One region of the Paraburkholderia sp. GAS206C genome, then DNA from elsewhere that is predicted to be linked to it. Evidence: riboswitches for the same ligand, from Rfam matches in the RefSeq annotation. Region 1 holds a riboswitch; the other holds the start of a gene.

Evidence for each region. Region 1 has a riboswitch for ZMP and ZTP ahead of glyA (serine hydroxymethyltransferase). Riboswitches for the same ligand answer to the same signal wherever they lie in the genome.
Region 2: another riboswitch for ZMP and ZTP. It lies ahead of P3T20_RS16475 (tetrahydrofolate dehydrogenase/cyclohydrolase catalytic domain-containing protein); the one in region 1 lies ahead of glyA (serine hydroxymethyltransferase).

Annotation. Positions count from the first base shown of each region.
Region 1 covers NZ_JBNDKR010000002.1:623,021-627,430, forward strand. The annotation lists gene P3T20_RS07165 (type IV pilus modification PilV family protein) at 1-359, opposite strand, end outside; partial or broken gene P3T20_RS07170 (GspH/FimT family pseudopilin) at 356-921, opposite strand; gene nrdR (transcriptional regulator NrdR) at 1,072-1,554, opposite strand; gene glyA (serine hydroxymethyltransferase) at 1,558-2,805, opposite strand; ZMP/ZTP riboswitch at 2,981-3,080, opposite strand; gene ydfG (bifunctional NADP-dependent 3-hydroxy acid dehydrogenase/3-hydroxypropionate dehydrogenase YdfG) at 3,367-4,113, shown strand; gene ybgC (tol-pal system-associated acyl-CoA thioesterase) at 4,171-4,410, shown strand, end outside.
Region 2 covers NZ_JBNDKR010000005.1:375,709-380,118, forward strand. The annotation lists gene cysS (cysteine--tRNA ligase) at 1-978, opposite strand, end outside; gene P3T20_RS16475 (tetrahydrofolate dehydrogenase/cyclohydrolase catalytic domain-containing protein) at 1,229-2,095, opposite strand; ZMP/ZTP riboswitch at 2,266-2,348, opposite strand; gene P3T20_RS16480 (MFS transporter) at 2,441-3,685, shown strand; gene P3T20_RS16485 (aromatic ring-hydroxylating oxygenase subunit alpha) at 3,699-4,410, opposite strand, start outside.

The sequences.
Region 1 (4,410 bases):
GGCTTGTCTATCACCTGCACCGATGCGGGCGTCTTGGCCACAGCCGACCATATGACGCGCGCGAACGAGACTCCCTGGCCGTGCTCGCTAATCGACGCGTCGCCCTTCGGCAGCAGACTCGCAGTGCGATCGCTCCACTGTCGCAAGGCGGTGTCGCCACCTGCCGGTGCGCGTGCCGCCTCCGCCAAGGCGTCCGACAGAAGCGCGGCGCGTTCCCGCAGTGCTGCAGCACGTGTGTCTCGCGCAATCCATAACTGCGTCGCAATCAGGCCGAGGGCCGTGACTGCTGTCAGCGCAACCGCAAGCATGACCTCGATCAGCGATGCGCCGCGCGACCATCTGGCCTGTGCAGCGATCATGACGTCGCTCCGCAAGCGCCGTCGACGATGCGCGCCGTCCACCCGCAGCGATACGGATGCAGCGCCGCCACGACTGCCCTTGTGTCGCCCGCGAAGGGGCGTGCGGTGCGATGTCGAAGCTACGGAAGCTGCCGATCAACTGACCGGAGGGCGGCGTGAATGTGAGATTCGTCTCGGTCCCGGCAATACTCACCGCTGCCAGTTCGGCCTGCGCACGTAACACCGATGGCGTTCCAGCGCGCTCGACCATCACTGCCCAACCGCATGACCAGTCGGCTAATCCGGTGCGGCAAGCTTGCCCGGAGGCAAGACAGTGCCTTGCCGCGTCGACCCGGCACACAGTCACACGCACACCGCGCCTGACAGCTTCGCTGCGCGCGTATGACAACGTCGAAAGGAGGGCTCGCGCACGCGCATCGACCTGGTCTCGCGTATGCCACGCGACGAACGACGGTGTCGTCATAACCGCGATGACCGCCAGCACGGCAACCACGACCAATGTTTCGATCAACGTAAAACCGCGGGCCACGCGCGGTAAATCTGCATCCTGCTTCATCTGCATTCCTCAACTTCAAAAGAATGCGATCAATTTACGCAAGCAGGAGTGCGTCGACAATCTGCCGAACGGCCAGGTAGCGGACGAGCGGCGTCACCCGCAACAATGTCGGTGTGACGGCTACAGGGGGAATAAAAGATGCTATTGCGCGAACAATCAGCGCTTGCGGGTAGGCTTAGGCGGCGTCGCCGCGCGGCGAAACTCTTCGATGACGTCTTCGAATTCAGACACATCCTCGAAACGCCGGTAGACAGAAGCAAAGCGCACGTAAGCAATCGTGTCGAGCGCGCGCAACTCGTTCATCACGAGTTCGCCAAGACGCTCGCTGCGCACTTCGCGCTCGCCACTGCCCAGCAGTTGGTATTCAATGCGGGCGACAGCCGCGTCGACCGCGTCCGCCGCAACCGGGCGCTTGCGCAGCGCCAGTTGCATGCTCGCGACGATCTTGCGGCGATCGAATTCGGTGCGGCTGCCATCCTTCTTGACGACCGAGGGCAACGCCAGCTCAACCCGCTCATACGTCGTAAAACGTTTGTCGCAGGCCGGGCAGCGGCGGCGCCGGCGAATCGCGGCGCCGTCCTCGGATACGCGCGAGTCCACGACCTGCGTATCGTCATGCCGGCAGAAGGGGCAGCGCATCGCTTACTTGTAGACCGGGAAGCGCTTGGTCAACTCGGCGACCTGCGTGCGAACGCGTTCGATCGTCGCCACGTCTTCCGGGTTGTCCAGCAGATCAGCGATCAGGTTACCCACCTGCTCCGCTTCCTTCACGCCAAAACCGCGCGTGGTCATGGCAGGCGAACCGAGACGGATACCGCTCGTCACGAACGGCTTTTCCGGATCGTTCGGAATTGCGTTCTTGTTGACGGTAATATGCGCCGCGCCGAGCGCCGCTTCCGCTGCCTTGCCCGTGGTGTGCTTCGCACGCAGGTCGACCAGCATGACGTGGCTTTCCGTACGGCCCGAGACGATGCGCAGACCGCGCTTCACGAGCGTTTCGGCCAGCACCCGGGCGTTGTCCACGACCTTCTGCTGGTATTCCTTGAATTCCGGCGACAGCGCTTCCTTGAACGCAACGGCCTTGCCGGCAATCACGTGCATCAGCGGACCACCCTGGATGCCCGGGAAGATTGCCGAGTTGATCGCCTTTTCAAACTCGGCCTTCATCAGGATCACGCCGCCGCGCGGGCCGCGCAGGCTCTTGTGAGTCGTGGTGGTGACGAAGTCCGAATGCGGCACCGGGTTCGGGTAGACACCCGCGGCGATCAGACCGGCGTAGTGCGCCATGTCGACCATCAGGTACGCGCCAACCGATTTGGCGATCTTCGACAGACGCTCGAAGTCGATGCGCAGCGCGAAGGCCGAGGCGCCGGCCACGATCAGCTTCGGCTTGTGTTCCTGGGCGAGCTTCTCAGCCGCGTCGTAGTCGATGTCTTCCGCTTCGTTCAAACCGTAGCTGACGACGTTGAACCACTTGCCCGACATGTTGACCGGCGAGCCGTGCGTGAGGTGGCCGCCGTGCGCGAGGCTCATGCCCATGATCGTGTCGCCCGGCTTGAGCATGGCGAAGAACACGCCCTGGTTCGCCTGCGATCCGGAATTCGGCTGCACGTTCGCAGCTTCAGCGCCGAACAGTTCCTTGACGCGGTCGATAGCGAGCTGCTCGACGATGTCCACATATTCGCAGCCGCCGTAGTAGCGCTTACCCGGATAACCTTCCGCGTACTTGTTGGTGAGTTGCGAGCCTTGCGCAGCCATGACAGCCGGGCTCGTGTAGTTTTCCGACGCGATCAGTTCGATGTGGTCTTCCTGACGGCGGTTTTCCTGCTCGATCGCTTTCCAGAGTTCAGGATCGACGTTGGCGATGGTGCTTTGGGCTCTGTCAAACATACGGGTTCCGTTGAGTGTTTTCAGGTTGACCGGATCGTGCGCCGAATTTCGTGCAGAAAGCGTAGTGGGTACGCGGCGCTGCTGGCGGCTGTGCCAGCCCTGACGTGGCGGATGAAGATAAGCCGCACACGCGAGGCAGGACAGCCACCGGCGGCGCAATTGACTGCGCGCGGATCACGGCTGCCCAGGCGAACGGCAAAACGGCACCCTGCGCTTCACGGTGGGACGCTCCACCTTGAACCTGTTTGGTTCTATCGCCAGTCACGCAGGGATGAGCGCGTTAGTTTATTGGAACCGCCTGGAATAGGCAACCGGCCCGCCGCGTGGGCCGCAAGGGCAAGCGCTCTGCAAACATCAGACGAAATTCCACTACGAGCAGGAGCCGTCCCGCCATCCGTAGCGCCCGCCGAGGCCGACGGCCAGGCCGTGAATGACTCACCGGTCTCTCACGTCGCATCCGCGCGTCTGGAGACACTCCACTGGCGGCAAGGGCGTTCTTGCCGCAGCGCCGCATTGCAAGTAGGCTTGGCGACTTTCCCCTCTCCCCATCAGGAAAACGCAATGATCGTCTTCGTCACCGGGGCGTCCGCAGGATTCGGCGCTGCCATCGCCCGTACTTTCGTCAAGGGCGGCCATCGCGTCGTCGCCACCGCGCGCCGTAAAGACCGTCTGCAGGCGCTTGCCGACGAACTTGGTGAAGCGCTTCTGCCGCTCGAGCTCGACGTGCGCGACCGTGCCGCCGTCGCCGCCGTCCCCGCTGCGCTGCCGGAGAGCTTTGCGGCGATCGACGTGCTGGTGAACAACGCGGGCCTCGCGCTTGGCCTTGAACCTGCGCAACGCGCGAACCTCGACGACTGGCAAACCATGATCGACACGAACTGCTCCGGGCTCGTGCACGTCACGCATGCATTGCTACCCGGGATGGTCGAGCGCAAATGCGGCCATGTGTTTAACCTAAGTTCGGCGGCGGCAAACTGGCCGTATGCGGGTGGTAACGTCTACGGCGCCACTAAAGCGTTCGTACGGCAGTTCAGCCTGAACCTGCGCGCCGATCTGGCCGGCACGCCGTTGCGCGTAACCGATGTTGAGCCTGGCTTGTGCGGGGGTACCGAGTTTTCCAACGTGCGCTTTCGCGGCGACGACGAGAAGGCGGCCAACGTCTACCAGAACGTGCAGCCGCTGACCGCCGAAGACATCGCCGATGCGATCTACTGGACCGCGACGCGCCCGGCACACGTCAACGTCAATACGATCGAACTGATGCCCGTCGCGCAGTCGTTTGCGGGGTTGTCGGTGCATCGCGGCTGAGGCTGCCTTATCCGGACTGACCCACGAAATAACGTGGGGTTTTGCGTTCCGGGTAAAATGCGCCGCATGAATATGTCCCCCAGCGAGCCCGATGCGGGAATCGGCTTCATCTGGCCGATTCGCGTGTACTACGAAGATACCGATGCTGGCGGCATCGTGTTCTACGCGAATTATTTGAAGTTTTTCGAGCGGGCACGTACCGAATGGCTACGAGCATGCGGCGTCGAGCAGGACCGCCTGGTGCAGGAAACGGGCGCCCTGTTCATCGTACGCAGCACCGCGCTCGACTATCTCGCG
Region 2 (4,410 bases), on a different contig from region 1:
CTGCGCGGCCTCAAGTGCCTCATGATTGAAACGCAGCTTGCTACGGTAATGCGCACCAAGGCAAAGATAGCGGTAGGCCAAAGGATCGATCCCGCGGTCGATCAAGCTCTGCAGCCTCAAGAAGTCCCCACTCGACTTGGACATCTTGGCGGCATCCAAGGTCAGAAAGTGTCCATGCATCCAGAAGTTGGCTGAGCGCGTGCCGTGTCGAGCTTGCGTCTGCGCGATCTCATTGCTGTGATGCACGGCGATGTGATCTTCGCCACCGCAATGAATGTCAAACCAAGGCCCCAAGTACTTAGCGGACATCGCCGAGCACTCGATATGCCAACCCGGAAAACCGCGACCCCACGGGCTGTCCCATTCCATTTGCCGCGTCGATCCAGGTGGACTGAATTTCCACAACGCAAAATCCGTCGCACTGCGCTTCTCTCCTAGCGCAACGCGCTTGCCAGCCTGCAAACCGGCGTGATCGAGACGCGCCAGATAGCCATAGTCGTCCTGCCTGCTCGTGTCGAAGTACACACCGTCGTTCGTCCGATATGTGCAACCGGTGCGTTCCAGTTCGGCAACGAAAGCGATCTGCTCCGCGATGTGGTCCGTCGCGCGGCACCACAGCGTGGGTTCCAGCAGGTTGAGCGCCCGCCAGTCGCTCATGAACGCACGCGTGTAGCGTTCCGCAATCTCCCATGCAGACTCGCCCGTGCGACGGCTGCCCTTTTCCATCTTGTCTTCACCTTCATCGGCATCGGAGACAAGATGGCCGACATCAGTAATATTGACGACGTGCCGCACCTTGTAGCCGTTTAGCGCAAGAACTCGTCGCAGCACGTCTTCGAAAACATATGTCCGCAGATTGCCGATGTGCGCATGGTCGTACACCGTAGGTCCGCAGCAATACAGACCCACGTGACTGGGTTGCAGAGCTGTGAACGGCCGCACAGTGCGCGACCAGGTGTCGTACAGGGCGAGAGACATCGAAGTTTCCGTATGGTTTGGAAGGCGAAAAACAAAAAAGCCACCAGTCTTTCAACGGGTGGCCATCAGGAACCAGCTTGAACGTGACGCAAACCGACGCGCTAGACGCAAGCTCCCTCTGGCAGGCTTTGACAGCATGCGTGTTTGCGGCAGACGAGGGAGAGGGCAGAGGTGTTCATGAGGACGATGCTAACGCGCGTCTATTTTTTGGTCAATCGGTTTGGCGGGCTGCGAGCTAGCCTTCGCCGCGCTAATCTTCGCCGCGCACTGCCCGCTCGGCGGCATCAACGGTCTGCGCGATCAGCGTGGCGATCGTCATCGGACCCACGCCGCCCGGCACTGGCGTCACTGCCGAGCAGCGGCTCGTAAGCCCATCGAGATCGATATCGCCGACACCGCCAGGATGGTAGCCGGCATCGATCACGACAGCACCGTCGCTAATCCAGCGACTCGGGATGAACCTCGGCTTGCCCACCGCGCCCACGACGATTTCCGCGCGGCGTACCTCGGCCTCGAGATCAAGCGTCTTCGAATGACACAAGGTGACGGTCGCGTTCGCATTCGACAGCATCAGCGCCATAGGCTTGCCGAGGATCGCGCTACGGCCCACCACGACCGCGCGCTTGCCGGCCAGCTCGATCTTGTAGTGCGCGAGCAGCCGCATGATGCCGGTTGGCGTCGCGGGGCCGAACGCCGGTTCGCCCAGCGCCATGCGGCCAAAGCCGTGGCTCGTCACGCCGTCGACGTCCTTGAGAATCGAGATGCTATCGAAACATCGGCGTTCATCGACTTGAGCGGGCACGGGATGCTGCAACAAGATCCCTTGAACGTTAGGATCGGCGTTGAGCTTTTCGATCTCGGCGAGGACCTCGTCCGTGGTGCTGCTGGCAGGCAGTTTGACCAGACGCGAATCCATCCCGACGCGCCGGCACGCGTTGCCCTTCATCTGCACATAGGTAGCGGAGGCCGGATCGTCACCGACCAGAATGGTAGCGAGTATGGGCGTCTGGGCGCCGTTGTTTGTCTTGAGGGCGGCTACGCGTGCGGACAAAGACTGTTCGCCCAAAGCGGCGAGCGCCTTGCCGTCCAGGATCACACAATTCAGAGGATTGTTCATGGCTCAGCTCCACACGATGGTCGCGCTGTAATAGCCGCTACGCTGCAAAAGATGGACGCAATACCGGGGAAATACGACGCCGCGCAGACGGTGACATGCGGGCAATAGAAATGAAGCGAGGGGAAGGGCAATACTCGGGGCAGTCATCGGAAGTCTCCTTAAGAGAACGATCAAGATGCCCAGGCGAACGGCGGTGCGACCTCTACGCTTCCCGATGGTGATCCATCTTCTCTCGCCAGTCGCGTAGGCGCCTATGATAACTCACGCTAACACCGGTTATCCTTCAGTCTGCCCGCTACGCTCCCGCCACCCCTGCGAAGCACCGTGACCAACAGGTAAAGAACCGTGCGCGTCAACCATCAGGCATTTTTCTGCTCGCTTTTCTTTGCACGGCTGGCCGACCAGATTCTGCTGTTCCTGGTACCACTAGTCGTATTCCAGACGACCCAGAAAGTGTCGTGGTCCGGTATCGCCTTTTTCGTCGAAGCGCTGCCGCGCTATCTGTTCTTCCCGCTCTTCGGCGCGTTCAGCGACCGCTTCTCCCCACTCAAGCTGATGCGTATCAGCCAGACCTACCGTGCCGTCGTCTGTATCGCAGGGGTCGTCGGTTACGCGGCCTTCGGCGGAATCGGCTGGCTGATTGCGCTCTCCGCTTGCTGCGGCATCCTGACGAGCCAAGGCTTCGTCGCCCGCGAAGTCATGCTGCCGCAAATCTTCAAAGCGCATAAGTTCGAACGCGTGCTGGCGGTCTCCCAATTGGCCGATCAGCTCGGCGTCGTACTTGGCCCAATGGCAGCGGCGCTGCTGCTCGGCTGGTGGCGCTGGGAGTTCGTCGTGGTCACCACCGGAGTGCTGTTCCTGATCGCCGACGCGTCGTTTGTGTTGTGGCAGCGCATGAGCGGTTTTCAGGCTATCGCAGCAGAACCGCCCCAAGGCCACTGGACCCAACCGCTGCGAACCGCAGTACAGCATGTCGTGCGCCTACCCGGTCTGAAGAAGGTCATTCTGCTGGCCGCCGCCGAGAACCTGGTCATCGGCGTGACGCTGGCCACATCCGCTGCCATGGTCACCGGCATCCATCATCAATCGGGACGCTTTTACGCGGTGCTGCAAACCATCGGCGCAATCGCCACCGTCTTGATTCTGGTGACGATCGCCCGCGCCTCGTTTTCGAGGAAAACGTTGGGTCTGCTGGCGTTTCTGGCAATCTGCCTGGGAGGCGTGCTGGCCGGCGCGAGCCCAGGCCCGTGGGGCTACGCGGTGGGCTTCGTGCTGATCACCGGCTTCGACAAGATGTTCAACGTCTACATTCGAAGCGCCCGGCAAAAGATCATTCCACCCCAGGACTACGGCAAAACCACGGGCGTCATCATCCTGCTGAACAACATGACCCAGCCACTGGCGGGATTGCTGGTAGGGGTGTTCGCCAGCCGCGCCCATACGGGTTTGCTGATCGTGACGCTCTCGCTGACGATGGGCGCAATCGGCGCTGTGGCGTCGATTGCGGAGCCATGGCTGCAGCGCAGACGCACAGCCCGCGCCGAGAGTGAATCAGGCTTGTCCAAGGCGGGCATCGCGGAAAGCGAATGAGCCCGCCGTCGCCTTAGGTCGTTGCTTCGGCCGGCCCAATACGCACACCTTTGAAATGGCCCGCAGCCGGCGGCGCGCCGCACTCGCGCAACAGTGCGCGCAGTTCGTTGATGACCGGAAACACCTCGTGGTTCCAGTCCGCCCCTTGGCGATCGTGCGCTTCCTGTTCACGCTCAACGATCCAGCGGTCTTCCTTGAAAATCCGCTCGGTGAACCACACTAGCAGTGGCCACGCCATATCGAGCAGGACCGGAATGCCCGGCTTGCGGATGGACAGCAGGCCGAAGGTGCGGTTGACGCGCTGCTCGCTATCGACCGGCACATACACGATCCACAGGTTCATCACGAGCGTCGAATCCGACGTGCGGATCTGCAGCGTCTGGTACGGATATTCGGTGCGGATGGTCATCACGTCCTTGTCCGCGCCTTGCGTGCCTTTACGGCTCTGGCCGAAGACCAGCGCTTCGCCGATCGGCTGCTCGCCGGCCATCCGCGCGAACGTGTAGTCCACCTCGACCCAGCCCTCGCCGCGACGCCGTCCCAGCGACCGCGCCCGCATCTGCCCCATCTGCTTGCGGTGCAGGAACTGATGGTTCATGTCCATCAGGTTTTCGTGCATGAACGAGTAGTGGCACTTCACTTCGCGGCCAAAGCGGCGCGTCTTGTACGCCTTGTCGCCAAGCGAGGCAAGCGGCGGCAACGGGCGCTCCTCAGCCAGCGCAGGA